3 regions of the Rhizobium sp. BK176 genome follow, and region 2 is predicted to be linked to each of the others. Evidence: riboswitches for the same ligand, from Rfam matches in the RefSeq annotation. Region 2 holds a riboswitch; each other region holds the start of a gene.
What was found. Region 2 has a riboswitch for thiamine pyrophosphate ahead of thiM (hydroxyethylthiazole kinase). Riboswitches for the same ligand answer to the same signal wherever they lie in the genome.

Region 1: linked by a shared signal. The riboswitch ahead of thiC (phosphomethylpyrimidine synthase ThiC) and the one ahead of thiM (hydroxyethylthiazole kinase) in region 2 are both predicted to bind thiamine pyrophosphate.
Region 3: linked by a shared signal. The riboswitch ahead of thiB (thiamine ABC transporter substrate binding subunit) and the one ahead of thiM (hydroxyethylthiazole kinase) in region 2 are both predicted to bind thiamine pyrophosphate.

What each region holds. Positions count from the first base shown of each region.
Region 1 covers NZ_JANUBV010000003.1:234,375-244,873, reverse strand. The annotation lists gene FHT76_RS13905 (ABC transporter ATP-binding protein) at 1-624, shown strand, start outside; gene FHT76_RS13900 (four-carbon acid sugar kinase family protein) at 621-1,682, shown strand; gene FHT76_RS13895 (FadR/GntR family transcriptional regulator) at 1,701-2,471, shown strand; TPP riboswitch at 2,519-2,630, shown strand; gene thiC (phosphomethylpyrimidine synthase ThiC) at 2,724-4,550, shown strand; gene thiO (glycine oxidase ThiO) at 4,552-5,520, shown strand; gene thiS (sulfur carrier protein ThiS) at 5,517-5,714, shown strand; gene FHT76_RS13875 (thiazole synthase) at 5,717-6,490, shown strand; gene FHT76_RS13870 (thiamine phosphate synthase) at 6,487-7,116, shown strand; gene FHT76_RS13865 (glucoamylase family protein) at 7,229-8,554, shown strand; gene FHT76_RS13860 (ABC transporter ATP-binding protein) at 8,555-9,595, opposite strand; gene FHT76_RS13855 (iron ABC transporter permease) at 9,592-10,499, opposite strand, start outside.
Region 2 covers NZ_JANUBV010000017.1:101,588-112,086, forward strand. The annotation lists gene FHT76_RS32120 (carbohydrate ABC transporter permease) at 1-576, shown strand, start outside; gene FHT76_RS32125 (carbohydrate ABC transporter permease) at 569-1,417, shown strand; gene thiD (bifunctional hydroxymethylpyrimidine kinase/phosphomethylpyrimidine kinase) at 1,447-2,262, opposite strand; gene thiE (thiamine phosphate synthase) at 2,267-2,899, opposite strand; gene thiM (hydroxyethylthiazole kinase) at 2,896-3,699, opposite strand; TPP riboswitch at 3,750-3,845, opposite strand; gene FHT76_RS32145 (hypothetical protein) at 4,192-4,743, shown strand; gene FHT76_RS32150 (MBL fold metallo-hydrolase) at 5,704-6,588, opposite strand; partial or broken gene pmtA (phospholipid N-methyltransferase PmtA) at 6,967-7,585, shown strand; gene FHT76_RS32160 (GntR family transcriptional regulator) at 7,701-8,324, shown strand; gene bioB (biotin synthase BioB) at 8,524-9,498, shown strand; gene FHT76_RS32170 (8-amino-7-oxononanoate synthase) at 9,495-10,499, shown strand, end outside.
Region 3 covers NZ_JANUBV010000003.1:199,641-210,139, reverse strand. The annotation lists gene FHT76_RS13745 (M48 family metalloprotease) at 1-914, opposite strand, end outside; gene FHT76_RS13740 (ATP-binding cassette domain-containing protein) at 1,162-1,878, opposite strand; gene thiP (thiamine/thiamine pyrophosphate ABC transporter permease ThiP) at 1,871-3,505, opposite strand; gene thiB (thiamine ABC transporter substrate binding subunit) at 3,505-4,533, opposite strand; TPP riboswitch at 4,578-4,689, opposite strand; gene FHT76_RS13725 (MDR family MFS transporter) at 4,751-6,286, opposite strand; gene FHT76_RS13720 (MarR family winged helix-turn-helix transcriptional regulator) at 6,406-6,933, shown strand; gene FHT76_RS13715 (thiamine diphosphokinase) at 6,982-7,632, shown strand; gene FHT76_RS13710 (ABC-F family ATP-binding cassette domain-containing protein) at 7,636-9,462, shown strand; gene FHT76_RS13705 (DUF5666 domain-containing protein) at 9,596-10,213, shown strand; gene FHT76_RS13700 (ABC transporter ATP-binding protein/permease) at 10,218-10,499, opposite strand, start outside.

The DNA.
Region 1 (10,499 bases), on a different contig from region 2:
CACAAGCTTTGCACCAAGGCGGAACTGAAGGACAGGATCGCGACGCTGCTGACCGACGTCGGGCTGCCGACCCGTTTTGCGCAGCGCTATCCGCATGAGCTTTCCGGCGGTCAGCGCCAGCGCGTGGTTATCGCCCGGGCGTTGGCGTGTCAGCCGAAGTTCATCGTCTGCGATGAGGCGATCTCCGCTCTCGACGTTTCCATTCAGGCGCAGATCATCAACCTGCTGCTCGACCTGCAGGAAAAATACGGGCTGACCTATCTGTTCATCGCCCACGATCTGGCGGTCGTACGCCATATCAGCACACGCGTCGGCGTCATGTATCTCGGTCGCCTTGCCGAACTTGCGACCCGCGAGGAGCTGTTCGAGAACCCGCTGCACCCTTACACCAAAGCGCTGCTCTCCGCCGTTCCGGAAACCGATCCGGAGCTGGAGCGTACTCGCAAGCGCCAGATCCTGCAGGGCGATGTGCCGAGCCCGCTTAGTCCACCGACCGGCTGCCGCTTCCATACCCGTTGCCCGATCGCCATGGAGGTCTGCAGCAAGATGATCCCCGAGTGGAAGGAAGCAAGGCCCGCCCATCTCGTCGCCTGCCATGCGGTCAACACGGAAACGAACGCATGACGCTTGAGGTCGCGATCATCGCTGACGATTTGACCGGCGCGCTCGACACGGGCACTCCGTTTGTCGATGCCGGTCTATCCGTCGCTGTCGCAATCGATGTGGATGCAATTCCCGAAGCGCTTCTGACTGGCTGCAACGTGGTTGTGGTCAACACAGCTTCACGAGCTCTCCTGGGGGAGGAAGCGGCGAGAAGAGCCACTGCTGCGGCGAAGGCTCTTCTTGCCGCCTCGCCGGGCATTGTCCTGAAGAAGATAGACTCCCGTCTCAAGGGCAATGTTGCAGCCGAAAGCGCTGCCTTGGCTGAAATTTTCGGTCACGGAGCCATCGTTGTGGCGCCTGCCATCCCCGACCAGCAGCGCTTGACCCGCGATGGCCATGTCTTTGGTCGTGGCGTAGCCGAACCCATCCCGATTGCTGAGCTCTTCAAGGCAAATGACGGCGAAGTGTTCGTGCGAGACGCCGAGACTGACAGTGACCTTGACCGACTGGTTGGCGAGTATGAGTGGAGGACGACGCTTGCTGTCGGCGCTCGCGGCTTGGGTGCTGCCTTTGCCCGAAAGATCGGGCAGACGGACCGACCACGCAAACCGCTTGCTGCATCATCCGAGACCATCTTTGCCTTTGGCTCTCGCGATCCGATCACGGCAGCACAAATGACCAAGCTGGAAGGGTCTGGCGCCCTGACTTCGACCATTGATGCCCCTATCGGAGCAGTGCCCCGCGAAGGGCAATTTACCTTGCCCCTGCTTCTGCGTTGCACGGGTGAAATAACCAGCGATGCAGCAGCAGTTGCCGACCGCTTCGCGAAAGGCGTAAAATCAGTCATAGATGCCACGCGCCCGGAAATGCTGATGGTCGGGGGCGGTGACACGGCGCTGGCGGTATTTTGTGAACTTGGAATTCGGGTCCTGATGCCGAAGGGCGAAATCGAGGCGGGGATTCCGTGGTTTGACGTTACGACTGCTGATGGCTTGCGTCTGCGCTGTGCGGTGAAGTCCGGGGGCTTTGGGAATTCTGATAGTTTGCTAAGACTGATTGCACAGAATCAGGCGGCATAAGCAATGCCGGCGGGGAGAATGAAGGTGGACGAAGCAAGCGGTGTATCGGCGAAAGCCCAGACGACCCCGGCAGCCAAGCCGGAGCGTGGCAAGGCCGTGAAGCTGGTCGATCGGGTCTTTGATCAGTTGCAGGAGCGCATTCGCTCAGGAAACTATCCTCCGGACTCGCGTCTTCCCGGCGAGCACGAACTTGCATCGATGCTCGGCGTCTCCCGCCCGATCGTGCGCGACGCCTTGGCACGGCTGCGCGATCAGGGAATCGTCTATGCCCGTCAGGGAGCCGGAACCTTTGTCAGCGCCCACGGTTCGCCGACCACGCAACTTTCCTATTCGCCGGTCAAGACGATCGCGGATATCCAGCGCTGCTATGAGTTTCGCCTGACGATCGAGCCTGCTGCCGCCTACTTTGCTGCCAAGCGCCGCGACGAGGCGGCGATCCAAAAGATTGCCGCTGCGCTTGCCGATCTGCGCGAGGCAACCAGCCACCAGCTGCATCGCACCGACGCCGATTTCACGTTCCATCGTGCGGTCACCGAAGCCGCCAACAATCACTACTACACAGCCTCGATCGACGCCCTGAAGGCACACATCGCTGTCGGCATGCACCTTCACGGCCTATCGCTTCTTGGTCCGCGTCAAGGCCTGGAGCAGGTCTACGAGGAACACAACAAGATTTACCTCGCGATCGTCGAAGGCCGCGCGGAAGACGCACGAGCCTTGATGAAGGCCCATCTTGAGGGCTCGCAGAGCCGCCTCTTCGAAGGCCGCGCTCTGGACCTTTCCATGTAGTTGCGGCAGTTGGCTTGACAGCTTTGCCGCTCTGGCTCTAACCTTTTCGCATTCACCAGGGGGGTCCCGGCAAGGGGCTGAGATACTGCTATCGCGCGCAGTGACCCGTTGAACCTGATCCAGTTCATACTGGCGTAGGGACGGTGCAAGCGCTCGAAGGCATTGGGTTCTCGCGTGGAATCCGTGCCGGCGTCTTTTCATCATTCCGGCTGATGACTGGGTCTCCAAACCTAAAACTTGGAGCCTCAAACCATGAATATTGCCGCAAAGAACATCCCCCCGACCGTTACAACGGGCCCGCTACCGGCCTCCCGCAAGATCTACATCCCGGGCGAGATCCACCCCCATATCCGCGTTCCCATGCGCGAGATCAGCGTCCATCCGACGTCAGGCGAGCCGCCGGTCACGGTTTATGATTCGTCGGGCATCTATACCGTCGAAAATGCGGACATCCGCATCGAGCAAGGGCTTCCGGAATTGCGCCGCAATTGGGTTCTCACTCGCGGCGACGTCGAAGCCTACCACGGCCGCCGGGTACGCCCGGAGGATAACGGCTTTGCCAGCGGCGAACGGTTGACGCCAGAATTTCCCGCCAAGCGTCAGCCGCTCCGCGCGAAGGACGGCAAAGCCGTCACCCAACTCGCCTATGCGCGCGCCGGAATCGTAACACCGGAGATGGAGTTCATCGCCATCCGCGAAAATCTCGGCCGCAAGGCGAAGGCTGAGGCTGTCAAGCGCGACGGTGAAAGCTTCGGCGCTCACATTCCCGATCACGTCACCCCCGAATTCGTCCGTCTGGAGGTGGCCGCCGGTCGCGCGATCATTCCCGCCAACATCAACCATCCCGAAGCCGAACCGATGATCATCGGCCGGAACTTCCTGGTGAAGATCAACGCCAATATCGGAAACTCCGCGGTTACGTCTTCGATGGCCGAAGAGGTCGAGAAAATGGTCTGGGCAGCCCGGTGGGGCGCCGACACCGTGATGGACCTCTCCACCGGCCGCAACATCCACAACATTCGCGAATGGATCATCCGCAACTCGCCGCTGCCGATCGGCACTGTCCCACTCTATCAGGCGCTGGAGAAGGTCGAGGGCATTGCCGAAAACCTGACCTGGGAGGTCTATCGCGATACGCTCATCGAGCAGGCGGAGCAGGGTGTCGACTATTTCACCATCCATGCCGGTGTCCGGCTTCACTACATCCCGCTGACCGTCAACCGCGTTACCGGCATCGTCTCGCGCGGCGGCTCGATCATGGCCAAGTGGTGTCTTCATCACCATCGTGAGAGTTTCCTCTACGAGCATTTCGAAGAGATCTGCGACATCTGCCGAGCCTACGACGTCTCATTCTCGCTCGGTGACGGGCTGCGTCCGGGTTCGATTGCCGACGCCAACGACGCCGCGCAATTCGCCGAACTGGAGACCCTCGGCGAACTGACGAAGATCGCCTGGGCCAAGGACTGCCAAGTCATGATCGAGGGCCCGGGCCATGTCCCGATGCACAAGATCAAGGAAAACATGGACAAGCAGCTCGCCGTCTGCGGCGAGGCGCCCTTCTACACGCTGGGACCACTGACGACAGATATCGCCCCCGGCTACGACCACATCACCTCGGGCATCGGTGCCGCGATGATCGGCTGGTTCGGCACGGCAATGCTCTGCTACGTCACGCCGAAGGAGCATCTTGGCCTGCCCGACCGCAACGACGTGAAGACCGGCGTCATCACCTACAAGATCGCCGCCCATGCCGCCGATCTCGCCAAGGGGCATCCGGCCGCTCAATTGCGCGATGACGCCCTGTCGCGCGCTCGTTTCGAGTTCCGATGGGAGGACCAATTCAACCTGTCGCTCGATCCGGAGACGGCCCGCAGCTTTCACGACGAGACGCTGCCGAAGGAAGCCCACAAGGTCGCGCACTTCTGCTCCATGTGCGGCCCGAAATTCTGCTCGATGCGGATATCACACGACATCCGCGCCGAGGCGCAGAAGGAAGGGCTCGACGCCATGGCGGCGAAATACCGCGAGGGCGGCGATCTCTATATGCCGATCGACCCCATCGAACAGTCGCGTGACTGAGATGCATGTCCTCGTCAAAGGGGCCGGCGTTGCCGGCCTTGCGGTCGCGCACGAACTCAGCCTTCGTGGCGCCGACATCACCGTTATGGATCCAGGTTCTCACCAAGCGGCCTCATGGTTTGCTGGTGGTATGCTTGCGCCCTGGTGTGAGTGTGAAAGCGCCGATGAAGCCGTCTTGCTGCGCGGCGGGGATGCCATCGACCGTTGGGACACAATGCTGCCTGGCGAGGTCCAGCGAAACGGAACGCTGGTCGTTGCTCCAGCGCGTGACCAAGGCGAACTTGATCGCTTCGCCGGCCGCACCAGCGGCCATGAATGGCTGAACGACGAACAAATCTCTGCATTGGAACCGGCTTTGGCAGGCCGCTTCCGACGCGCGCTTTTCTTCCCGCTGGAGGGCCATCTCAATCCAAGGCGGGCGCTGGGTCTGCTGCGAGAAAAGCTGATCGCTCGACGCGTCAAATTCATCGACCAGATGAATGAAACCACCGGCTACGACGACATCGTCGATTGCACGGGCGCAGCGCGCATAGGGCAGATGAGCGGACTTCGTGGCGTTCGCGGCGAGATGCTTTATCTGGACACTCAGGACGTTGCCCTCGCCAGACCGGTGCGCCTACTGCATCCCCGCTTCCCCGTCTATATCGTTCCGCGTGGAGATGGCTTGTTTATGGTTGGCGCCACCATGATCGAGACGGAACACGGTGGCCCGATTTCGGCGCGTTCAATGATGGAGCTGCTGAACGCCGCCTATGCCGTGCATCCCGCCTTTGCGGACGCGGCTGTCGTCGAAGCGGGTGTCGGAATCCGGCCGGCATTCGCCGATAATTTTCCGCGCGTGTCCCGCGAAGCCGATGCCGTCGTGCTGAACGGGCTCTACCGCCACGGCTTCTTGCTGGCGCCCGCGATGGCGAAGGAAGCGGTCGACCTTGTCTTCTCCCGAACCGAACCAGGAGGAAGTGACCGATGAAACTGATCGTCAACGGTGAGCATCACGACCTGATTGCACCAACGCTGTCCGAACTGCTGACGGTGATGGAATACGAAGGCGACTGGCTGGCGACCGCCGTCAACGGCGAAATCGTCCACCGCGAGGATCGCGCCGACCATGCACTCAACGACAACGACAGGATCGAAATCCTGTCACCAATGCAGGGAGGCTGATCATGCTGAAGCTTTATGACGCCGAAGTCTCTTCCCGCCTGCTTCTAGGAACAGCACGATACCCCTCACCGGCGATCCTCGCGGAGGCCGTTAAACGATCGGGAACGGAGATCGTCACGGTCTCGCTGCGCCGTGAAACCGCAGGCGGACGAAGTGGTGGTGCGTTCTTCGAAATGATCCGCTCGCTTGGCGTTCGGGTTCTGCCGAACACGGCCGGTTGCCATGGGGTCTCCGAGGCCGTTTTGACGGCCAAGATGGCACGTGAGCTGTTCGGCACCAACTGGATCAAGCTGGAGGTGATCGGCAATCACGACACGCTCCAGCCTGACGTGTTCGGTCTGGTAGAGGCGGCAAGCATCCTTTCAGCCGACGGTTTTGAGGTCTTTCCCTACACGACCGACGACCTCGTGGTGGCGGAGAAGCTGCTCGAAGCGGGTTGCGGGGTATTGATGCCCTGGTGCGCCCCGATCGGCAGCGCCGCGGGACCGCTGAACCCAACGGCGCTCCGTTCTATGCGCGCGCATTTCCCGGACATTCCGCTTATCGTTGACGCCGGCATCGGTCGGCCGTCACACGCGACATTTGTCATGGAACTCGGCTTCGATGCCGTCCTCCTGAACACCGCCGTTGCCGGCGCCGGCGACCCGGTTGCCATGGCCAGTGCATTCGCCAAGGCGATCGAATCGGGTCATGAAGCTTTCGGCGCCGGCATGCTCGAACCGCGCGATGTCGCGGTTCCCTCGACACCCATCATCGGAAAGGCCGTATTCGCATGAGGCTCGATCCCTTCTATCTCATCGTTGATAGCGCCGAATGGATCGCGCGTCTGGTGCCGCTCGGCGTCAAGCTTGTGCAACTCAGGATCAAGGAGAAGGAAACGACCGAGTTACGCGCCGAAATTCGAACCGCAAAGGCAATTTGCGCAGCGTATGACTGCCAGCTGATCGTCAACGACTATTGGCAGCTGGCGATCGAGGAAAGATGCGATTTCGTCCACCTCGGTCAGGAGGATCTGGAAGCGGCCGACCTCGATACCATTCGCGCCGCTGGCTTGAAACTCGGCCTCTCTACGCACGACGATGCGGAGCTCGAGACTGCAATGGCGGCAAAGCCGGACTATATTGCGCTTGGTCCGATCTATCCGACCATTCTCAAGCAGATGAAATGGTTGCCGCAGGGACCAGAACGCCTCCGCACATGGAAGGCGCAGGTGGGCGACCTGCCGCTCGTCGCCATCGGCGGCTTGAACGTCGATCGAATTGAACGGGTCTTCGCGCACGGAGCGGATAGCGCCGCTGTCGTGACCGATATCACGCGCAGCGCTGATCCCGAAACGCGGACACGGGAATGGCTCGCTGCCACCACACGCTGGCGAGCTGCCAAAACGTCACCGCATCGGTAGTAGGACCGGGCAGCGAGGGGCGTGCTGTCGCACGCCTTCAAAAATGATTGATTTGCGCATTCTCCTTCGCCATTTTCAAACAGGGGCGAACAACAGGTTGGGCTTGGCACGCATGTTACAACGGACCGAGGAAACGGATGCCGCGCTAATCGACAGGCTTCAGCAAGGCGCATTCAATTATTTCCCGAAGCACTACAATCCCGCCAACGGGCTCGTCGCGGACACGTCCATCACGGGGGTCCCCTGCAGCATCGCCGCGGTCGGTTTTTCCCTATCGTCCTATCCAGTCGCCGTCGAGCGTGGCTGGATGCAGCGGTCCGACGCGATCGACTACACACTGAAGACACTTTGTTTCTTTGCCAACGGTCACCAAGGCCGTGAGCGACACGCGATCGGCTATCGCGGCTTCTTCTATCACTTCCTGCATATGGATACGGGCCACCGCGCCTGGAACAGCGAGCTGTCGACGATCGACACTACGCTTCTGGTGGCAGGCATGTTGACCGCCGCCGCCTATTTCGACCGCAACACCGAAGCCGAAACGGAGATTCGCAGGCTCGCGAGTTTGGTTTACGAGAGGATCGACTGGCACTGGGCGCTAAACAAGGGCCAGACCGTCTCCATGGGCTGGAAGCCAGGCAGCGGCTTCCTGCGTTGGCGCTGGCAGGGCTACGACGAAGCGATCCTGCTTTATACGCTGGCGCTTGCCTCCCCGACGCATCCGATCCCACCGTCGAGCTACGATGCCTTTACCGCGAGCTATTCGTGGATGCTGTTCGGCGACCAGCCTTACGTCTATGCCGGCCCACTCTTCATTCACTTCTTCTCGCATGCGTGGATCGATTTCCGTGGGATCCAGGACAAGGCAATGGCCGAGCGCAACTGGGATTATTTCCGCAACACCCAGTTATCGATCGCCGTGCAGCGAGACTATGCCGAGCGTAATCCCGGCCACTTCGTCGGCTACAACAAGGACATATGGGGCCTGTCCGCCTCGGATGGCCCGCCTCCCACCCGCAACATGCGTGGCGGTCGGCATCCGCGCGTGCTCGGCTATGCTGCGCGTGGCGCACCGCTCGGGCCGGATGATGGCACGATTGCTCCCTGGGCAGCGCTTGCATCGCTCCCATATGACCGCCGAGCCTCGCTCGACGGTCTTCGCGCCCTGATATCCACCTATCCGAACCTGCTCTACGAGGATCGTTTCCCCGGCGGATTCAACCCGACAGTCAAGACCAAGCGACCTGAGGGCTGGGTCGACGACCGCTGCGTCGGCATCGACCAGGGACTGCTGGTGATGACAATCGAAAACGATCGGTCCGATTTCATTTGGAGCCTTATGCGGCGTTCATCGGTTATCCGGCGCGGTCTTGAGCTAGCGGGATATAGCGGCGGCTGGTTATCGGAAGACGAGAGTTCCGAACTCAAGATCGCCTGATCAGCGGCTTCCGAGAACATGCGCCTTGCCGGCGATGTCGAGACGCACATGATCTCCGCGCTCCGGAAGCGCCACGCTTGAGGTCTTGATCATGATAGGGGGCAGGGCAACGCCTTCCAGCGACACGGCGACGGTGCAGGTCGCCCCGCCGAACTCCACCTCGACGACCCGCCCGCGGTAGGTCTGCGCGCTTTCATCGGGAACGACGCGGATCTGTTCAGGCCGCAGCATGATCTCGACCTTACCTTTATGGCCGCCATCGACGGCGACGCGGCCGAGCGCACAATCGGCAAAGCCATTGCGAATAATGGCCGGAAGCATAACCGCGTCTCCGAGAAACAGGGCTGTCTCGCGATCAATCGGCTGCAGGTAAACCGATTGCGGTGACCCGGCCTGGATCAACCGGCCTTCCCGCAGGACGGCGACCTGATCGGCAAAGGAGAGCGCTTCCGCCTGGTCATGGGTGACGAGGATCGTCGTGATGCCTGCTGACTGTAGGACGCGCGCCACGGCCTTACGCATATTCTCACGCAGACCGGTATCGAGTGCCGAAAACGGTTCATCGAGCAGCATCAGGCGCGGCTTGCGGCCAAGCGCGCGGGCCAGGGCCACGCGCTGCTGCTGACCGCCGGAAAGCTGGTGCGGCCGGCGGGTGAGCATGTTGCGGTCAAGCTCAACCATATCGAGTAGATCGACAATGCGTCGCTCGCGATCGGGGGCGCCGCGCTCGAAGCCAAAACCGATGTTGTCGGCGACACTCAGATGCGGAAACAGCGCGCCATCCTGCGACACGATACCGATGCCTCGCTTGTGCGCGGGCACCGTTGCCGGACCGTCGGCCAGAAGCTCGTCATTCAGCGTGACGCGACCGCTATCAGGCTGCTCGAAGCCGGCAATAATGCGCAGCAGCGTCGTCTTTCCCGACCCCGAAGGCCCGACCACGGCGGTGCGGCTTCCGGCGGCGACATCGAATGAGATGTTCTGCAATGCCTGGACATGCCCGTAGCGCTTGCTGATGCGATCAATCGTAAGCAGCGTCATTGTCCGGCAGTCCGTTTCGATTGGGCATAGAGAAGGAGGGTGAGCGGCAGCGATAGCACGACCATCATGAATGCGTAAGGCGCGGCCGCGACGTAGTCGATCTCGCTGGTCAGCGACCAGAACTTCGTGGCGAGAGTTTCCACCCCATTGGGTGCCAGCATCAATGTCGCGGTGAGCTCATTGGTAATGCCGAGACCAACGAGGGCGACGCTGGCCGCCGCGCCCGGCGCGGCCAGTCGCATGGTGATCTGTCGCACAGCCTGGGCAGGCGTCCGCCCAAGGCCCATTGCGGCCCGCTCAAGCTCTACGGGCGCCTGGGCGATGCTTGCCCGCAGGCCTACCATGGCACGTGGCAGGAACAGCAGGATGTAGGCAGCAACAAGGGTCGCGAAGGTTTGATAGAGAGGCAGAACGAGCCGGACCGTAATCGTCACCAGCGCAAGCGCGACGACCACGCCAGGCAATGAGCCGACATAATAATGGCAGGCCTCGAGCAGGCGCTGAAGACGCCCCGGCGCTCGGACGGAAAGCCAAGCCATTGGTGCCGCGGCAATCGTGGCAAGAATGCCGCCGGAGATGGCAAGAATGATGGTTTGCACAAACGCATTGCCGACCGTGTCGACGCGCCAGACTTCAAGCCCACCCAGATAGAGCCACCGCACGAGCGTCACGAGGGGAACCCCGAGGGTCAATGCCGCCAGCCCCACCTGAAGCACGATCGCCGGCACTGCGAACCAGCCGAGCCGACGGCGATCCGCCGGCCGTGCCGAGCCGGAGCCGACGCGGGCATATCGTTCGTTGCCGCGCAACAGGATTTCGAGACCCAGCAAAAGCAAGCAGCAAGCGACCAGAACACCACCCAGCATGTTGGCGGCCGGGCTATTGTAAGCGGATTGGAACTGGT
Region 2 (10,499 bases):
GCCGGGGTGGTTCTTTTCCGTTTGATCTTCTTCCTGCCCTACGTCCTCGCCGAGGTTGCGGCCGGTCTCATCTGGCGCTTCGTCTATGACGGCGACTACGGATTGTTTGCCTCGGCGGCCCACCTCATCGGTGTCGAGACACCCTATGTCCTTGCGGACAAGGACCTGGCAATTTACGCAGTACTGGCCGTGGTCGTCTGGAAGTACTTCGGCTTCCACATGATGCTGTTCATCGCCGGACTGCAGTCGCTTGACAAGAGCGTGCTTGAGGCCGCCGAAATCGACGGCGCCAGCGGTTGGCAGCGGTTCCGCTATATCACGCTGCCACTGCTCGGCTCGACGGTCCGACTGTCCGTCTTCTTTGCCGTCGTTGGTTCACTACAGCTCTTCGACCTCATCATGCCGCTGACCGGCGGTGGGCCTTTCAACGCGACACAGACGATGGTCACCTTCCTGTTCAACTTTGGCGTCACGCGCATGCAGGTTGGCCTCGGGAGCGCCGTCGGTGTCGTCCTGTTCGTCATCTGCGTGACGCTCGCTTTCGGTTACAAACGGATATTTATGCGCAATGACTGACACGGCCTCAACCGCCCGGATTGCTACCGGCACGAAGATCTACCTCTACGTCTCGCTGACGCTCATTGCCGCGATCGTGCTGGTGCCGCTGTTGACGACAGCGCTTGGCGGCTTCAAGGATCTCGGCGATCTTCGCACCAACCCTTTCGGGTTGCCTGCCACATGGCATCCGGAGAACTACACCGACATTCTCTTCGGAGACCGCTACTGGCGGCAGATGATGAATTCTCTGATCATCGCGACGTTGACAGTTTGCCTGACCGTTTCAGTCTCTGCGATGGCCGCTTTCACCTTCGCACATGTGAAGTTTTTCGGTGCCGGCTTCTTGCTCAACTACTTCCTGATCGGCTTGATGTTTCCGGCAGCGACCGCAATCCTCCCTTTGTTTATACGAATCCGTGACCTGGGGCTGTTGAATTCCTACTGGGGCGTGGTCTTACCGCAGGTCTCTTTTGGGCTCGGCATGAGCATTCTCTTGTTCCGGAACTATTTTCGTAACCTTCCGGAAGAATTATTTCAGGCGGCTATCGTCGATGGCTGCGGATACATCCGCTTCTTCTGGCACATCTCTCTGCCCCTATCGCGGCCGATCATCGCGACCGTTAGTATCATCTCCTTCGTCGGTAGCTGGAACAGCTACATTCTGCCATTGATCATGCTGAATTCCGAGACGATGTATCCATGGCCCCTGGGGATCATGGTCTATCGCGGCGAGTTTGGCACTGCGTGGCAGCTTGTACTCGCCTTCATCACGCTGACGATCATGCCGACCATCGTCGTATTCTTCCTGGCCCAGAAGCATATCATTGCAGGGCTGACAGCGGGAGCGGTCAAATCCTGACGCCCCGCCACATGTCAATCGCCAGCGTCTCAACGGCTCTCAAGCAGAGGCCAGAACTGATGGAAATGCAGGACCGGACCATGCCCCGAGCCTACGCTTAACGATCCGGAATGCTCGATAGCACGCGCAAGGTAACCCTTTGCATTGGCAACCGCGTTGGGAAGCGTCGCACCCTTTGCGAGCTCTGCAGCCAGCGCGCTCGAGAGCGTGCAACCGGTGCCATGGGTATTCGCGGTCGCAATCCGGCTTGCTTCGAACCAATCCAGTCCCGCGTCCGACGCCAGGACATCCGGGCTTTCACCGCCAGAAAGATGACCGCCCTTGACGAGGACTGCTTGCGGGCCCATTGCCCTGAGGCGTCTTGCGTGATCCGCCATTTCCTCCCGTGACTGAGCCACGTCTTCACCAAGCAGTGCGGCAGCCTCTGGCAGGTTGGGCGTCAGCAGTGAGGCGAGCGGCAACAGGCGTCGCGTTATGACGTCAACAGCAGACAGGTCGAGGAGGGCGGCTCCACCCTTCGCCACCATGACCGGATCAAGAACGATCGGCACCTCCTCATGCTCCACAATCACATCGACTATGGCGGTGGCAATTTCCGCGTTGGCAATCATGCCAATCTTGATAGCGTCGACACGCACATCCGCGAACACAGCTCTGATCTGATCCGCAACGAATGCAGCGGGGACGAGATGTACGCCGGAGACACCCTGGGTGTTCTGCGCTGTCAGCGCGGTCAACACCGCCATCCCATAGACACCGCATGCAGAGAATGTCTTGAGATCGGCTTGGATTCCCGCGCCTCCCGAGGGATCTGAGCCGGCGATGGTGAGTATGTTGCGGATCATTGATTTACCTTATGCTTCTGATGTTCGAGGATATCCGACGGCTGGCGGCCTCAGGATCCGCAGATCCGCAGATTGCGGAGACGACAGCAATACCCTTGGCTCCCGCCGCAAACACCTCACGCACATGGCCAGCCTTCAGTCCCCCAATCGCGACGGATGGAACGGGACAACACGTTATCAGGCAGGCAAGGCCATGAAAGCCAATTGGCTGCTTGTGGTCCGCCTTTGTCGGGGTCGCAAACACCGGGCCGATCCCGGCATAGTCGACAATTGTTGGATCTACCGCCTCTGCCAATGCCTGCGTTTCCACGGATAGTCCGAGGACCATGTCGGGCCCAATGCGGGCGCGTGCCAGGCGGACATCCATGTCGTCCTGACCGACATGGACGCCGTCTGCACCGACCGCGAGCGCAGCCTCGACGTCATCATTGACGATCAATCGCGCACCTGTGCCCGACAAGGCCATCTTCAGCGCGCGGCCCGTTTCGATGATTTGATCGGTGGCAGCTCGCTTGTCGCGCAACTGAACCACGGTCGCCCCGCCGGCAACTGCAGCAAGCGCTGTCGCCACGAGCCCGAAGGAAGCGCAAAGGTCTGGATCAAGGACAAGATAGAAAGAAAGATCGAGGTTCTTCATGCGCCCGCAACCTTTGCGCTGTGATCAAGACAAGGCCCATCAACCGTTGCCAGCGCGTCCAGGAACCGCCAGGAAAAAGAGCCCGGGCCCTGAGACCTGCTGGCCGCCAGTTCACCGGCAACAGCGAAAGTGGCAAGGGCCGCAACCGTCGCATCGAACGGCACGTCGGGTCGCGCAGCCGCAAATGCCCCGACAAGGCAGGTCAATGAGCAACCCAGTGCTGTCACCTGCGGCATCAATTCCGAGCCACCTTCGATGCGAACCGCGCGCTTCCCGTCAGTGATGAAGTCTACGGCGCCCGTTACCGCGACGATCGCACCGTGCCTGTCGGCAAGCAGCCGGGCAGAATACTCAGCGTGTTCGACGCCGTCCCCGCTGTCGACGCCCTTGCCTCGGTAAGCACCCCCGGCAAGAGCGATGATTTCGGAGGCATTGCCGCGGACGATGGTGGGACCGAGCTCGATGAGTCGGTCGGCAGCAGCACGGCGGAACGACGTTGCGTAATGGGCGACGGGGTCGAGAACCCATGGCTTGCCAGATTGCCTCGCGGCAATCGCAGCTGCCTCCATGCCACGCAGCCACCCGGATGATAGCGTACCTATGTTGATCGTTAGTGCCCCGGCAATCTTGGCAAACTCGGCGGTCTCCTCCTCTGCATGCACCATGGCAGGAGAGGCCCCGACTGCCAGAAGGACGTTGGCAGCAATGTTCATGGCAACGTAATTGGTGATGCAATGGACAAGTGGAACATGCTCTCGCAGCTCGTTCAGCAATGTCCCAGGTGGGATTTGAAACAGCATGGTTCGCCTTTCGATCGGGGAAGGAAGGCGCTGAGACCAATGCATTAAGCGAAGGATCCCGAGCGACTCCCTCCGCCGGCATTATCCGGTTCAGGTTCAAAGGGTACGTCTCAGCCAACCAGACGGTGGCGCCCCTGTCTCTCACGCCAAGCTTCTCGCAGAGAAGAGAGCGCCTGTCATCCCCTAAATGCACATGGCGAAACGAACACGAGAGACTGCCCGTAAACGGATGCGTCGGGCACTCCACCGCGGACTGTCTCAAAGTCTCACCGAAGCAGACATGCCAGCACCAAGCTCGCAGATATCGACCTGTCGGAGCTGCCACCGCGTGTTCGGCAACTGCGGGAAGGAAGAGTTGGTGTATATCGAGATCGCCCCTATGCAGTCTGCGCAACTGAATGCATTGACTTCTAACAGAACTGCATAGATTCAACGATTATTGAAAGACAGTCTTCTCATTCTGATGCCTCAACATGAGTGGAGATGCAATCAATGGCTAATTTCCTTGAAAAGTGGTCTACCAAGAAGGCAACCAAGCCGACTCCAGGTGCCAAAAACATCGTTGACGTATTTCGCGGACGAGTGGCTGAGCAGAAGGCCTATCTAGAGGAATACGAGCGCGACACATCTGGCTTTAGCAAGTGGCGTTCAACGTGGTTTCAGAAGGTACCGGGCGGGTTCGGCGTTACGGTCGGTCGAGACTCCGTCGATGCAGGCCACGGCCTGAGCTATGTCGTCGTCTCATCGACATCGGATGTAGCCGAGTTTCTCGATGACCTTGCCTATCACGCAGAGAACGACGTTGGCTTCCAGCAGGCGCTCGAACAGAACCGGCTTCGGCGGGTCGGGTTCCTGAATGCAGCCAAGTCGGCGGGTGCCAAGTCAATGGACAAACCGTCCAAGCCCGCTGCGACAGCAAGCTCTGCTACAACGAAGACAATCGTTTCCCGTGCGAAACCAGCCTCGAAGACGAAAGCAACAACCGCCCCGCAACCGGGCGCGGCAAGACGTGGACGCAAACCCAAATCTGACGCATCGGCCTAGACCACGAGCGTTGCAGGCCATACAAGTTGGCGGCGAATATCACCGCAAGGAAGCGGTTGCACGGGCTCGCACAGTGTGAGTTTCGTCAGTCGCCCTCATGATGCCTCCAGGGGCGAGCATGATACCATGGCATCGCGCACGCGCTGGATTCAATACTCCTCCAGGGAAGCGCGCTGTCCGGACGTGAAGGCGAAAGACACCAAGGCGTTAACGTCGAGTGGATCAATAGTTCCTTCCAGGAAGTGGCTTTGGGCTACTGTCGCAAAACGCCATGTTTCGGCGACCTCTCACCGTGCAAAAGACTCTCTGTTGTTCGAAGCTTTTCAAATCGAAAGACTGGCGACAAGAGGTGCGACTCGTGCACCTTTGCGCAGGGACACGGCCTGAAGCGATATACTCTTCTCGCCGAACGCGAGATCGACGCGCAGGACGCATTCCGTGAAGGTGGCCGTCCTAGTTGGGGATCACTAAATACGCCGAGTAACGCTATATAGCTCCATCTTCCGCCGGACCAGTCCGCACGATTCGACTTCAATGAGGTCCCGGCACATCTGACGCCCATGCTTCGGAATGGCATGCCTTTGTCTGGCGCCGGTTGTGACGATCCCTGAGTATCACTGCGCTCCGCACCCACAACTTTCGTTAGGAATATGGCGCATCCAAGGCTGCCCTTCGGCCCTGCCGTCAGATCGTCGAAGTGGGCGCAACCCACGTCCACGAGATCCAAATCACTGCAAAGGGTGCGTTTCTCCCAAGCGGCATCACTGTCACGTCCACGAATTTCGCAGCGTATTTTTTCGCCGAGGCGGGGTGTCCGCGACGTCCTCGACGGCTCTGTCTCAACTGTGAATGCCACCGCGCAACGGCGATCCGCCCTCAGTCTCGTTGAAGGGAACCATGCGTACCGCACGCGTCCATCAGCACGGCAGTCCGGAAGACATGCTGCCGCGTCTTTTGTTGCTATTTCATTTCCGGGACACCCGGCACCCACTTGAAGTGGTCGCCGTCGGCCTGGATGTGGCCGACACCTGGAAATGGTAAGTGTGGTGCAAAGACAAGCTGATCTGACTTCGCCAGCTTTTTCAAGGTCTCGATGCGGTTCTTCTCGGCGGCTTTTTGATCGTTGTCAAAGCCAACCGGCCATTCAGGCTTCACGAGCGAAATGATCGAGCTGTGCACCGTGTCACCGATGTCGAGCAGCGTTTCTTTGCCTGACGCGATTTCATAGCCCACATGCCCGGGCGTGTGACCCTTCAGTCCAACCGAGACGACTGCCGGCACGACCTTTGCACCTGGTTTGAACGTCTGCACGTGGCTATTGATGACCTTGATGATATCGGCGAGTTGTGTGTCCTTTTTGGCGAACGTCCATTCAGCCGAGGACATGCGGATCGTCGCCTTGGGGAAGGCAAGCTTCCCGTCTCTGACGAGACCGCCTATGTGATCAGGGTGCGAGTGCGTGATCAGGACGTCGGTGACGTCTTCCGACTTGATACCAGCCTGAGTGAGAGACTTCTCCAGTGCGCCACCCACCCCGGTGTCGACCAATATTACGCGCCCCGGCTCCTTAATGAGCAGCGCGTCGACGCTGAGGGTTACGGTGTCAGTTGGGACGCCTGCGGCCTTGAGGACGTCGCCAACTTCCCCAACTGTGTGGGAGACACCAAATATCTTGCCATCATTCGGCCGCACAAATTCAGCGTCGTGCAACGCCACGACCTCAAGAGCACCTATCCTGAAGGCTTTGAAGTCGGGTTGCTGAGGAGGCATCTGGGCGGAGGCGCCAGCAGCGACGGTAAGGGCTGCGAACGACGTCAAAGCGAATGAAGCTCTTGTCGAAGACATACCGAAGGTCCTTGTACTTGTGGCGGCAGATGTCTTGTACGTCTCATCACAGCTTTGGTCATCTCTCATTGTCGTGAACACAACATATCGGGACCGAGCAGCTTTGGTCGGCCGCAAGAAGAGTGTGGGACGACGGACGGCCTCGACCTGGCCGGCCGCCTCTAGTGGACGGCAATATTTCCTCCCATACGGGCGACGGTGGTCGCGCGGTCTCACTATCCTCGTGCGCTGGTCGAAGGCGAGGCGATTTTTTTGCCTTCTGCAGATTGGGTTGACGCGAGCATGACAAATTCGAACTGAAAACGCCGGTAAGAGACTTGCATTTGTCGATTTTGGAATATCTGTTCGCGATCACTAAAACACGAGCGGAGTCGAACAGTGAGCATACGGCAGCGGGTGAGTTTGAAGTTCAGGGATGAGATCGAGTTTTTGAGGGGATGGAAGCGCGACCGTACAGCGGTGGGCGCAACTACCCCAACCTCGGTTGCGACGGCCACGAAAATGGCGAGCATCATTTAGCCGGGCTCCGGACTTCCCGTACTGGAACTCGGACCGGGGACGGGGGTCACCACCAAGGCAATCCTGGAACGTGGTGTTCTCCCAAGGAATCTTATTTCGATCGAGTATTCGCAGGAATTCTGTCGCCATCTCCGCGAGCAGTTCCCTGCAGTCGACGTGCGATGTGGCGACGCCTTCGCCCTCGATCTTACGCTGGGAGCGCAGCGCAAAACCAAATTTGACTCTGTCATCTCAGCTATACCGCTTCTGCACTTGCCACCGGAGAAGCGGCGGGAACTCGTCCTCGACCTCCTCGAGCGCGTCCCGGCGGGCAGGCCGGTCGTCCAGATAACCTATGGCTTGCTGTCCCCCGTCGTCGCGCTGCCCGCGGGATACGAGGTCCGCCACCTCGCGTTCATGATGAGGAAACATTCCACCCGCGCAGCTTTGGATGTATGCGAAGAAGCAGGGGCAGAATAAATCGGGACCACCTCGCTAACGACGAACGACCTTCGGACCTTCACCGCTCGAGGCCGCACCACCAACTTCTCTTTTCAGTGGGTCAATAGTCAGGCACGCTCGACAGCGCGCCTGGCAGCTTTTATCTATAAATGATGACCGCTGCCACTGAGGACACAATTGCCAATCGCATTAGCCGCGTTCTCGCGGACCGCATCATTACAGGTGCACTTGAGCCTGGGAGCAAGCTGAGGCAGGACCACATCGCCGACGAGTTCGACACCAGTCACGTACCGGTGCGAGAAGCATTCCGCCGGCTCGAGGCCCAAGGGCTTGCCATTAGCGAGAGCCGCCGGGGCGTTCGCGTTGCAAGCTTTTCCCGGGCCGCCGTAGAGGAAGCCGCGCTGATGCGTTCGGTCCTCGAGGGACTGGCGTTGCGGCAAGCCGCGCCGAACTTGACGACATCCATCATGGACGAAGCAATGGCGGCGATGATTGCTGGTGATACCGCACGCGACGCGCGAACCTGGGACGAGGCAAATCGGCGCTTCCACCACCTGTTGCTGGCTCCAAGCAAAATGCCGCGATTGTTGGCAACAATCGATGATCTCCAGATGGTGGGTTCGCGCTACGCGTTTGCGACCTATGGCGCGGTATGGATCCCGCGGATCGACCTCGATCACCACTTGATCCTCGACCACCTTCGAAAAGGTGAAGTCAGTCAAGCCGTCGTCGTTCTTGAACGGCATGTGCAGCGGATAGGTCCCATTCAGCGCTGACTTGCGACGTGCGGGTTGTTAACCCCACCCTGGAACCATTGCTCTGGGCCTGGCCGGCTCAAGAACGCGCGCCTCAAATCCCGCTCAGGTTGATTTCGCACTGCCGAAATTCTTCGGCTGGTTTGTTGCACATAGTCGTCTCGTTTCATTTTATAGATAATTATGGATTCTATCTATCAATATCGAAGGGAGGCATCGCATGGAGCAGGCGGACGCGACGATCAGGGTAAAAATCGGTTACGACGAGGCTGGTGTTATCTATAATTTACCTTTCAACGATCTCGTTTTCCGCGCCCAGCAGATCCATCGCGAGACCTTTGATCCAAACGCAATTCAGATGAGCCGGCTTTTGTCCATCAAGACCGGTGGATGCGCCGAGGACTGCGGTTACTGCAGCCAATCAGCTCACTATCCGACGGGCCTCAAGGCCTCCAAGCTGATGGAGGTCGAGCGGGTCCTTGCTGCGGCACGTCAGGCTCGCGCCGGCGGAGCGACCCGTTATTGCATGGGTGCGGCGTGGCGCAGCCCGAAGGACCGAGACATGGACACGCTTGTGGCGATGGTCGAGGGCGTCAAGGCTCTTGGCATGGAGACCTGCATGACGCTCGGCATGCTCACTCCTGAGCAATCTGAGCGCCTAGCAGATGCCGGCCTGGACTATTACAACCATAACATCGACACCTCCGAACGTTTTTATCCCGAGGTCATCACCACCCGTACCTTTGAGGATCGGCTGGAGACCCTCGCCACCGTGCGAGATGCTGGTATCAAGGTCTGCGCAGGCGGTATTCTCGGAATGGGTGAAACCACTGCTGACCGGATTTCCATGCTTGTCACATTGGCCAACCTTCCGGAGCACCCGGAGAGTGTGCCAATCAACATGCTGATCCCAATCCCCGGCTCGAAGCTTGCCAATGCCGTAGCTGTCGATCCGATCGACTTCGTCCGCACCATCGCCCTTGCCCGCATCCTGATGCCGAAGTCCCATGTCCGCTTATCGGCAGGACGCACCGACATGAGCGATGAGATGCAGGCGCTCTGCTTCTTTGCCGGAGCCAATTCCATATTCGTCGGCGAGACACTTCTGACGGCAGACAATCCCGGTGAAGACAAGGACGCCATGCTGTTTCGGCGCCTAGGCCTGGAACCAATGCCACTGGAACATCGCCCTTGAGCGGGGTCGCGCTTGCCCGTTATGCGAAGACCATGGCCGGGTTGGAGCGCAAGTCGCGCATCCGTTCCGTAACCGTGGCATCGGGCATCGACTTTGCGTCGAACGACTATCTAGGGTTCGCCAATTCAGCTCGCCTGAAAGCGGCAATTAGGGCAGCGGTTGACCGGGGTGTTCCCGTGGGCGCCGGTGCCTCGCGGCTGCTCCGCGGTAATCACATCGAGCACGAGATGCTGGAAGCGGAAGCGGCACGGCTCTTCGGCGTGGAGAAGTCGCTATATTTCGCCAGCGGATATGCCGCGAATGCGGCGATCTTCTCCACCCTGCCTCTGCGCGACGACCTTGTCGTCTATGACGAACTGATCCACGCAAGTGCAATGGAGGGGATCTCAGCCAGCAAGGCAATCACCCGCGCCGTGCCCCACAACGATGCCTGTGCAGTCGAGCAGGCAATTCGGGAATGGCGGGACAAGGGAGGAAAGGGGGTTCCTTGGATCGGCGTTGAGAGTCTCTACTCGATGGATGGTGACAGGGCGCCGCTGCGTGAGTTGGCCGAACTTGCCCGGCGCCATGACGGTTTCCTTGTCGTCGATGAAGCGCATGCAACCGGTGTCTTCGGCCAAGAAGGTCGAGGCCTTGCCGCCAATCTCGGGGCGGGTAGTCATGTCCTGACGGTCCATACCTGCGGCAAGGCGCTGGGCGCTAGCGGGGCGCTCCTGGGGGGGCCGAAGATCCTCGTGGACTACCTTATCAATCGCGCCCGCAACTTCATCTACTCCACCGCGCCATCGCCGCTAATGGCAGCGGCGGTCCGTGAGGCGCTTCGTTTCCTGGCCGATGAGCCGGAGAGGCTGACCCGCCTGGAGAAACTCGTCGCCTTTGCCAGCGCACAACTGCAATCCCGACTAGCCAAGACGCCGAGCGGCTCGCAGATCATCCCGGTCTTGATTGGTGACAACGGACGCGCGGTCTCGATTGCCCGCCAGATGCAGGCCGAAGGATTT
Region 3 (10,499 bases), on a different contig from region 2:
CCGTCGAGATAATAGTCCCTGCCCGTATCGCCGACCTTGCCCTCCTGACCGAAGGCTCGCGCATGATCGCGCGCCAGTTCGATGCGCTGGGCGGAATTCGGATGGCTGGATAGGAAGTCGAGGCTCTGGTCCGCCTCGGGGTCGACAGACATGAAGCGGCTGTAGGCGGCCATGGAGTCCAGGAACCGCGCGGCGGCGTAGGGATCGTACCCTGCTTCCCCGAGCATCCGGACGCCGATAACGTCGGCCTGCAATTCCTGCTGTCGCGAGAAAGCTGCCAATCGCAGCTTGCCGCGCGCCAGCGCCTGCTTGCCGGCAATATCGCTCGACAACACCTCGGCCACGACGCGGCTGGCGATGACTTCTGCCTCCTCGCGCTTCTGCCGTTCGATGCCATGGTTTGCCGTGACGTGACCCATCTCGTGCGAGAGAACCGCGGCAACCTCGGATGCATCTTTGGCGAGCGCCAGCAAACCACGCGTCACGTAGAGATAGCCCCCGGGCAGGGCAAACGCGTTGATGGCCGGGGAGTTCAGGATGGTGATGCGGTAGGATTGGCTCGGATTCTCGGAGACAGCGGTCAGCGCCCCCGCGATACGGGCAACCAGACGCTCGGTCTTCGCATCCTTATACTCGCCGCCATAGCTCGCCACGATGCGCGGATGCTCGCGCGCACCCATGGCGGCACGCGGATCATTCTTCTGCACCTCGTCGACAATCTGCGGATTAGAGGACGGCGCAACACTTGGCTGATAGGATTGCTCAAGAATGGATTGGCAACCATATAGCGCCATGCTTGTCGCACATACGACCGAGGCTCGTCGTACCAGACGGCACGCCGACGAGAGCACATCACTGGAAGGCGCGGGGAATTTCCACGTCGGCATACTGTCCAGTCTGTCTCTCCAGGTCATCTTGCTTGTCGACCGGTTCGCTTCCGCGACCCGGTCGGTCTCATGGTGATTCAACAGGCGTCCGTCCCCGTCCTTGCACTGCACAATCGGGGACACAAGTCTTTGCTGTAACTGATTTCCGCATCGGTTGCATAGCGAGACTCTAAGTAAATGTGGCGCCGTTGTATTTTAGCAAGCCTAACGTGCTTTTGAGTTTCCTCGGTCGCCTCAAATTATGGCGAAAGTGCCGTTGCAACCGCCAGATTCGTTAACTGCGGAGAAATTGCGTCAATCCGGGATGATCCTGGCGGCCAATAAATTCATCGATTGGGGCGGCTACCGCGATCCTGCCGTTCTCGATGAAAAGACCAAAGTCTGCGATGCGTTTGACCTCGTCCGGATCGTGCGACACCACGACGACGGTATTGCTCGTCTCGCGATGCATGTCGAGCAGCAGCGCCGCCATTCCATTTCGCAAGCCGGGGTCAAGCGCTGCAAAAGGTTCGTCCAGCAGGAGCACCGGCCGGTTGCGAACTAGCGCACGTGCAAAGGCCACCCGCTGCCGTTCCCCGCCGGAAAGCGTTCCCGGCATTCGTCGTTCAAACCCGCGGAGCCCGACCTTTTCAAGCGAAGACGTGATCGATTGGCGGTCAGCAGTTGTGAGCTTCATCGACGGGTTGATGCCAAGGCCGATGTTGGTAAGGACATCGAGATGCGCGAACAGATTGTTGTCCTGAAAGACGAGAGAGACGGCCCGCCGGGCCGGGTACTCGCTGGTCACATCCTTCCCCGCGATCAAGATCTGCCCTCGCTCAGCCACATCAAAGCCAGCCAGCAGATTGAGGAAGGTTGACTTGCCAGCACCGGACGCGCCCGTCACAGCAATCACAGCACCGACAGGAAGCCGGCAATCGAAGTGAAACTCCTGCACACCAAATTGGAGACCGACGTCGCGCATCTCGACCGAGAACCGCGGCTCAACCATGGAAAGCCACCTCTCGTCGCGCTGGCCCCATGGTGCCGGCGATTGTGAGCAGCAGGCAGAGGATGCCAAGGATCAGCGCTAGACCATCCGCATCGTTCGTCCGGTAACTCCCCATGCGGCTATAAACGAGCCAAGGCAACGTGACGAAACTGTCCGAGCCGAACAACGCGACGGCGCCAAGATCGCCGAGCGACAGCGCCATCGCAAACGAAAATGCCGTGAGCACTGGTTTAATCAGGGCCGGCATATCGATCAGGCGCAGCCGCATCCAGCCCGAGACACCAAGACTCGCCGCAAGTTTCTGCGTTCGGCGCTTGTGGACGATGAAAGCCGGCTCGAGGACACGCATCACAAAGGGCAGGGACATCAAAGCGTTGATCGCGACAATCAGCAGCGGAGCCACGGCGCTGGCGTCACCGAAGCTTCTCAGCGCTAGAAACCAGCCCGTCGCCAGGACGATCGGCGGCACGAGCAATACCAACGATGATGCGCCACCCATGGCGGCAAAGAACGCTCCTGCGCCTGAGATCCCTGAACGCCGGAGAAGCGCCGCCCGGCGCGCACCCACCAGCATCATCGAGACAAGTAAGGCGATAGTGGCCGCAGAGATCGAGATGGCAAGACTGGTCGCAGCCGACTGCCAGAAAATGGGTTCACCGAGCAGCCTCATGAGATTGGACCGAAGGCCAGCCAGAAGCACCGACATCAGAGGTAAACCAAGGAACAGAGCGGCGAACAGCAGGATGCTTCCATCCACGAGCCGCGCTCCCAACAGCCTACCATCCGGGCGCCTGATCGCCTTTCCGACAGTCATCCCTTCATCCCCGTACGCAGGAAGACATGACAGCGCCCCAAGGACGACCGATGTAAGGGCGATCTGCAGCAGGGAAAGCGTGACGGCCCGGCCCGGATCAAAATCAAAACGCAGCGACTGATATATGGCAACCTCGACGGTCGTTGCGGCCGGCCCGCCACCCAGTGTCAGCACCAGCGTGAAGCTCGTGGCGCAGAGCATGAAGATCAGGCCGGCGATCCCAGGAATGACCGAGCGCAGAACCGGCCATTCGATGAAACGGAAAATCGAACCGGGCCGCATGCCGAGACCACTCGCCATCAGCCAGTATTCCGCCGGCACCCGCTCCAATGCCGCCAGCATCAGGCGGCAAGCCAGCGGCATGTTGAAGAAGACATGCGCCAACAGGATCCCGGAAAGCCCGTAGATGCTGATCGGTTCCGCCATGCCGAGCTTGAGCAGCAGCGCGTTCGTAAGGCCCTGCCGCCCCCAGATGCCGATCAACCCCAGCGCCCCGATTAGGACAGGAAGCCCCATCGGCACGGCCATCAGTCGAATGATCCAGATGCGACCGGGGAAATGCTGCTGACGCGCCAGGGCCTGCGCGACCGGAATGGCACAAGCGATCGAGAGCAGCGTCGAGAGCAAGGCCTGCAACAAGGTGAAACGCAGGACCTGCAGGATGTAGGGTTCAAGCACCGCCGTCAGAATGGAGGAAACATCGCTCGAAAGGAGCAAGACGAAGACTGCAAAGCCGACGAAAAGGGCAATGCCGGCGAGACTAAAAGCCCCACCCAGCACCGCCCGTCGCATCTCAGCCTCGGTCAAAGGCATCAATTCATGCTCATGGCGGCCAGCCACTCATCGACGAAGGCCTTGCGCTTCTCAGCGACTTCATCCGAGCTCATCAGAAAGGTCTTTGATGGATTTACAAGCTTGCCGAACGCATCCGGCAGCGGCTGCGACGTCGCCGAAACCGGCATCATCCAGTTGTTGGTTGGAATCGTATCTTGGAAGCCCGGCGTCACCATGAATTTCAGGAACTCGCGTGCAAGCTCCTTGTCCGGCGCATTCTTCAGCAGGCCCGCCACCTCGATCTGGATGTAGTGGCCCTCTGAAAACGCAGCCGCCTGATAGCGGTCGGTATTTTCGGCGACCATGTGATAGGCAGGCGAGGTCGTGTAGGAGAGCACCATCGGCGCCTCACCCTTGGTGAAGAGCCCATAGGCTTCCGACCAGCCGGGGGTCACCGTCAGCACCCGCTTTTTGAGTTTTGCCCAGGCCTCAGGCGCCTTATCGCCGTAGACCGACTTCACCCACAGCAAGAGGCCTAGCCCAGGCGTCGAGGTGCGCGGATCCTCAATAACGATCTTTTGCGAAAGATCGCCTTCGACCAGGTCCTTCATGCTTTTCGGAGGATTTTTGATCGTCTGCGTGTCGTAGATGACGGCGAAGTGGCCATAATCATAAGGCACAAATACCTCATCCTTGTAGTTTCCCGGCACCTTGAGCGCACTGACGTCGACACCGCTCGCATCGAAGAGGCCGGTTGCCTTCGCTTCCGTGGTCAGGTTCGTATCCAGACCGAGCACGACATCCGCCTTCGTCGCAGCGCCCTCAAGTTTCAGACGCGATAACAACGCCACGCCATCGGCTACGCTCACGAACTTGACGCTGCAGCCGCAGGTCTTCTCGAATGCTTCCTTGACCTTCGGCCCCGGACCCCATTCGGATGTGAAGCTCTCATAGGTGTAGACGGTGAGCGTCTTGTCTGCCGCCTGTGCGCCTTGGCCGGCCAAGCCGATGGTCGCGACAAAGATCGTGGCAAGCAACGAACGGCTCGTGAACTTGAATTTGAACATGGCACCTCTCCTCTGGTTTGCTTGGAGGGGAAAAGGGCGGTGCCAGATGTCACGCGTCTAATCCCTCCGCCGGTGTTAGCCGGATCAGGTTCCGCGGGTTGGCTTTGAGCCTCTCAGCCGCGCGCCTCATGGCACGGGGCACCCCGTTAGAGCGTTTGAGATGTATCGCCACGCTTGGCGTCTTGCAAGGGGCGGCCTTGCGGCCGCCATCGGCGTTTTACTCCGCGGCTTCGGCGTTGGCGGTCGGCCGCACCTCAACGACACGAGGCAACTGTGTTGGTTTCAGCATCAAGGCAGCGCAAAGGCCAATCAGAGCGATTACGCAGGATGCCATGAAAAGCGGCATGAACGCACTGCCATAGGCTTCGGCAACGGCTTGACGCGCCTGCTCCGGCAAAGCTGCCAGCATCTTTGGAGTGAGTTGCTCGATGTCGGCTACTCCCGGAATGGAAACGCCCGTTTTGCCGAGTTGCGAGCCGACGATCGCGCCGTAGATGGAGATGGCGATCGATGCTCCGCCCATACGCGACAGCGTCACCGATCCTGTTGCGGCGCCGACGTCGCGCGCCGGGGCAGCATTCTGGACGCCGATGACCGGAACCTGTTGTGCAAGACCGACACCGAAGCCGTGGAGGGCCATCACCGCCCCGATCAACAGGACCGGTGTTCCGACATGAACCCGCGTCAGCAGCACAAACGCAATGGCGCTGCAAGTCAGGCTTGCGATGGCGAACGGCTTGTAGCGACCAGTGATGGAGATGATGCGGCCTGCCGAGAGTGACCCGCAAACGATGCCGCCGGTCAGAAGAATAAAGAACGCTCCAGCCGCCGACGGCGAAAGACCGGTCGTCGTTTGTAGGAACAACGCGAAATAATTGACCATCCCAATTCCAATCGCGCCGCTCATGATCGACATGATGAGCAACAGGCTGAACGTCGAATTGTGAAATAGAGACAGGGGAACAATCGGCTCTGCAGCGCGGCGCTCGACGAAAATCCAACCGATGGCCGCAGCTACGCCGAGCGTCATGATGGCCAGGTTTTGCGGAGCAAACAGCGAGCCGAAGACCTGAGCGCCGTCGGCGGCCAGAACGATGCTTGCCGTCGTCAAGGCGAGCAGCAGGGCGCCAGCGTAATCGATCTTCGGGCGGCGGTTTGGTTTCCGGTAAGGTAGCATCAAAGCCAGGCCGACAAGGACGACGAAACCGATCGGAACGTTGACAAGGAAGATCGAGCGCCAGCCGAAGAGATCGCTCATTGCGCCGCCAAGGACAGGCCCGATGGCGCCCGATGCCATCAGCACGAGGCTGGAATAGCTCTGGTACCGCGCCCGTTCCCGCGGCTCGAACAGGTCCGCGTTGACGGCAAAGATCGACACCATGATACCGCCGCCGCCAAGTCCCTGCAGCACGCGGGCAGCAATCAGCGTATTCATCGATACAGCCAGTCCGCAGACGGCAGAGCCGACGGTGAAGATCATGATCGCGGCCATCATCACATATTTGCGGCCGAAGAGATCGCCGAGCTTGCCGTAGAGAGGCATCACGGCGCTTACGGCGAGAAGATAGGCTGAGCCGACCCAACTGAACCGCTCGAGGTGGCCGAACTCGCCAACGATCGTCGGCAGAGCCGTTGCGACGATCTGATTGTCGAGCGTCGCCATGAACATCGCGGCCATCAGGAAAAGGAAGAGAATGAACCGCCGGCGATGATCCGTCACAAGCGGCGCCGCAGCAGCAATTTGAGTGTCCATAAAGCGTCGTTCCAAACGATGAGTTGATCTCGTTATGTGCTATCAGCATATAATTGTCAATGTCACGCGCTTGACTTCGGCATATTCTCAATCGACGCGTGGCGTGTTATGGTTTCGGAATGAATGAGAGCCTGATGAAACTGAACGACCCTGACGCGAACGAAGACGCCGGCATTTTGCGCATTGGTCAAAGTATGACCCGCATGCGCCTGATGACCGGACGTCGATTGATCGGGCGGCTCGCCATCCAAACAGTGGCACCCGGTCTTGAGCTATCGCACCTTGACGTGCTGGACGCAGTACGACGCGCTCAGGAAAGCGGCGACGTGACGGTCGGGACGATTGCCGAGATGATGCGGATCGACCCGTCGCGCGCAAGCCGCATCGTCGCAGAGATGGTGGGGCGGAACATCCTGCGGCGAAAGGCATCTCAGGCGGATGCGCGGCGGATTATCGTCGTGATGACGCCACTTGGACAGAGGTTGCTGTCGGAAATACGTGCGCAGAAGCTCTCATTCGTTTCCGAGGTGGTCAAAGACTGGAAACCTGAAGAGATCGAGGCGTTCGGAGAACTGTTCGAGAAGTTCATTTCCGGCTTCGAGAGTGTTTTTGAGGCACGCGTCAAGGATATCGCAGACGAAGCCTGAGCGACGGCCCTTTCCCTTCCCCCCTGCTTTGCGCTATGGGCAGTGCCCATGAGCCAATCCACCTTCACCATTCTGCTTGGCGGCGAGCTGCAGATAACCGATCGCCTGCGAAATGCCGTCTCTGGCAGCCGTTTCATCGCCGCCGACGGTGGTATGCGTCACGCAGCAGCACTCGGCGTCATCCCAGAGCTGTGGGTCGGTGATTTCGACTCGACGCCCCCAGATCTCGAGGGTGCCTTTCCCGATGTGCCCAGGCAACCTTATCCCGCTGCGAAGGCATTCACCGATGGCGAGATTGCGGTTGCGGAAGCGATCGCCCGCGGCGCGAAACGTCTTGTATTGGCCGGCGCCCTTGCGGGCGAGCGTTCCGACCACGCGATCCAGCACCTGCTCTATGCCGTCAGCCTGGCAGAGCAGGGTTACGATATGCTTCTGACATCCGGCGGCGAGGAGGCTGTGCCGCTGATTTCAGGCGCAATCGAACTGGACCTGCCACCTGACAGTCTGTTTTCTGTTCCCGGCTTTAGCGAGCTTCGCGGCCTGACAATCGAGAACGCGCGCTACCCGCTTGCCGATTTCCATTTGCCCTTCGGCTCGTCACGCACCATTTCCAATGTCGCGAAAGGCAAGGTGCGCCTTTCGCTCGAGAGCGGTCGCGCCATTGTGCTCGCGCGCCCCTACGATCTTTCCGGAGTCTGATCTTTGGCGCCCCCCATCCTGAAACTCGACGACGTCTTTCTCAGCTTCGGCGGCACGCCGTTGCTCGCCGGTGCCGCGCTGCAGGTCGAGCCCGGGGACAAGATCTGCCTCGTCGGCCGCAACGGCTCCGGAAAGTCGACGTTGCTGAAGATCGCTGCCGGACTCGTCGAAGCGCAGTCGGGAGAGGTGTTCCGCCATCCTTCGTCAACCGTGCGTTATCTCGAACAGGCGCCCGATTTTGCCAGCTTCAAGACCGTGCAGGCTTATGCCGAGGCCGGCCTCGGCCCGGGCGACGATCACTACCGTGTCACCTATCTGCTCTCGCATCTCGGCCTCACCGGCGAGGAGGATCCCAAAAACCTGTCAGGCGGAGAGGCACGCCGCGCAGCCCTTGCGCGCGTTCTCGCGCCGGAGCCCGACATCCTTCTCCTTGACGAGCCGACCAATCATCTCGACCTGCCGACCATCGAATGGCTGGAAGGCGAACTGCAGAAGAGCCGCAGTGCCCTCGTGCTGATCTCCCACGACCGACGCTTCCTCGAGAAGGTCTCGACGGCGACGGTCTGGCTCGACCGTGGCACATCGCGTCGGCTCGACAGGGGCTTTGCGCATTTCGAAGCCTGGCGTGACCAAGTTCTGGAAGCGGAAGAGCTCGAGCAGCACAAGCTCGGCAAGGCAATCGAGCGCGAAGAGCATTGGCTGCGATACGGCGTCACGGCACGGCGCAAGCGCAACATGCGCCGCCTTGGTGAGTTGCAGACGATGCGATCGCAATATCGTGGCCACAAAGGCCCACAGGGCACCGTGCAGGCTACGGTTTCGGACGCGCAGGAGTCCGGCAAGCTCGTCATCGAGGCCGAGAAGATCACGAAAACCTTCGGCGACCGGCCGATTGTTACCCCCTTCTCCATTCGCGTACATCGCGGTGATTGCATCGGTCTCGTTGGCCCGAACGGCGCCGGCAAAACCACGCTGCTGAAGATGCTGACCGGCCAGCTGGCGCCTGATAGCGGCACCGTCAAGCTCGGAACCAATCTGGAGATTGCGACGCTCGATCAGAAGCGCGAGGACCTCAATCCGGAAGAGACGCTCGCCCATTACCTGACGGATGGCCGCGGCGAGAACCTCCTCGTCAACGGCGAGCAGCGGCACGTGACTGGTTATATGAAGGAATTCCTGTTCCAGCCGGAACAGGCCCGCACGCCGATCAGGAGCCTGTCCGGCGGCGAGCGCGCGCGGCTGATGCTCGCCCGCATCATGTCGCGCCCGGCGAACCTATTAATCCTCGACGAGCCGACCAACGACCTTGATATCGAGACGCTAGATCTGCTGCAGGAAATCGTCGCGGGCTTCCCCGGCACCGTGATCCTCGTCAGCCACGACCGCGACTTCCTAGACCGCACGGTGACCTCGACCATTGCACCTGCTGTGCCGGATGCGCCGGACGGTCGCTGGATTGAATATGCAGGCGGCTACTCAGACATGCTCGCGCAACGAAAAGGCGCCATCGAAGAGCGAAGGAAGGCCGAAAAGGCGGCAGGGCGAGCGAAGCCCCAGGAAACAGCCGCCTCCTCCGAGACGGCAAAAGCAAAGGGCAAGCTTTCCTTCAAACAAAAGTTCGCGCTCGAGAATCTTCCGAAGGAAATGGCCAAGGCAGAGGCCGAGATTGCCAAACGCGAGGAGCGCATGGCCGACCCCAGCCTGTTCACCAGGGACCCCACAACCTTCAACCGGCTTGCGGCGGAGATGGAGAAGCTCCGTGGCAGCCTGACGAAGATGGAAGAGGAATGGCTGGAACTCGAGATGCTTCGGGAGGAATTGGAGGGCTGAGCCTTCGCGCCCCTTCGACCTGATCGCACTTTATCCGCGTAACTCGATTTTCACGTTTCATTGATTCGTCAGTCCGCGATTGGCAAGATTAAGCTTGCCTATCCGCAACTTGCACGAGGCAAGGAAGCACATCATGCCATACATCCTCAAAACATCGACCGCGCTCATCTGGGCCGCGGGTTTCCTAACTATTGCATCGCACGTAGCGCTTGCGCAGGAAGCGCAGCGCGTGCGTGGAGCCATTGAGAGCCTGAACGGCAACACGCTGGTGGTAAAGACGCGAGAAGGCACAGAGCAAACGGTGACATTGAAGCCGGATTGGAAGGTCCGCGGCATCAAGAAAGCTTCCGTCGAAGACATCAAGCCGGGCGATTTCGTTGGCGTTGCGTCGCTGCCGAGTGCCGACGGCGGCGACGGCGCTCTTGAAGTGCTGATCTTCCCGGCCGCAATGAAGGGCACCGGCGAAGGCAGTCGCCCCTGGGACCTGAAGCCAAACAGCACGATGACCAACGCCACCGTCGCGAAGGCCGTCAAGGCAGTCGATGGCCATACCATCACGCTCACCTATCAGGGCAAGGAAAAGACGATATCCATCGCCGATGATACACCGATTGTCACCTTCGCTCCGGCTGACAAGGCCGACCTCGTCGCCGGCGCTCGCGTGATCGTGATGGGTCAGAAGGCACCTGACGGGACAGTGTCCGCCACAAACGTAACGGTCGGCACAAACGGCGTCGTCCCGCCCATGTAGGTCGTCAGACGACGGGCGCGGGCGCGTTTGCTGCTTTTGTCACCACCTTGGCCTCCGGCTTCGCGTGCAAAGCCTCCAGATGCAGCACACGAGGCTTGAAGGTCTCGACGTATGTGTCTGACCGGCCGATATAGATCATCGCCGCCTCCGGCATGGACGCAAGAACCTCCATCATTGTGGACTGCCATTCCGGCTCCATGCCTTCCAGCACTTCATCGAAGACAATCCACTTCGGGCGTACAAGAAGCAAGCGCGCGAAGCCTATAGCCCGCTGCTCATCGGAATC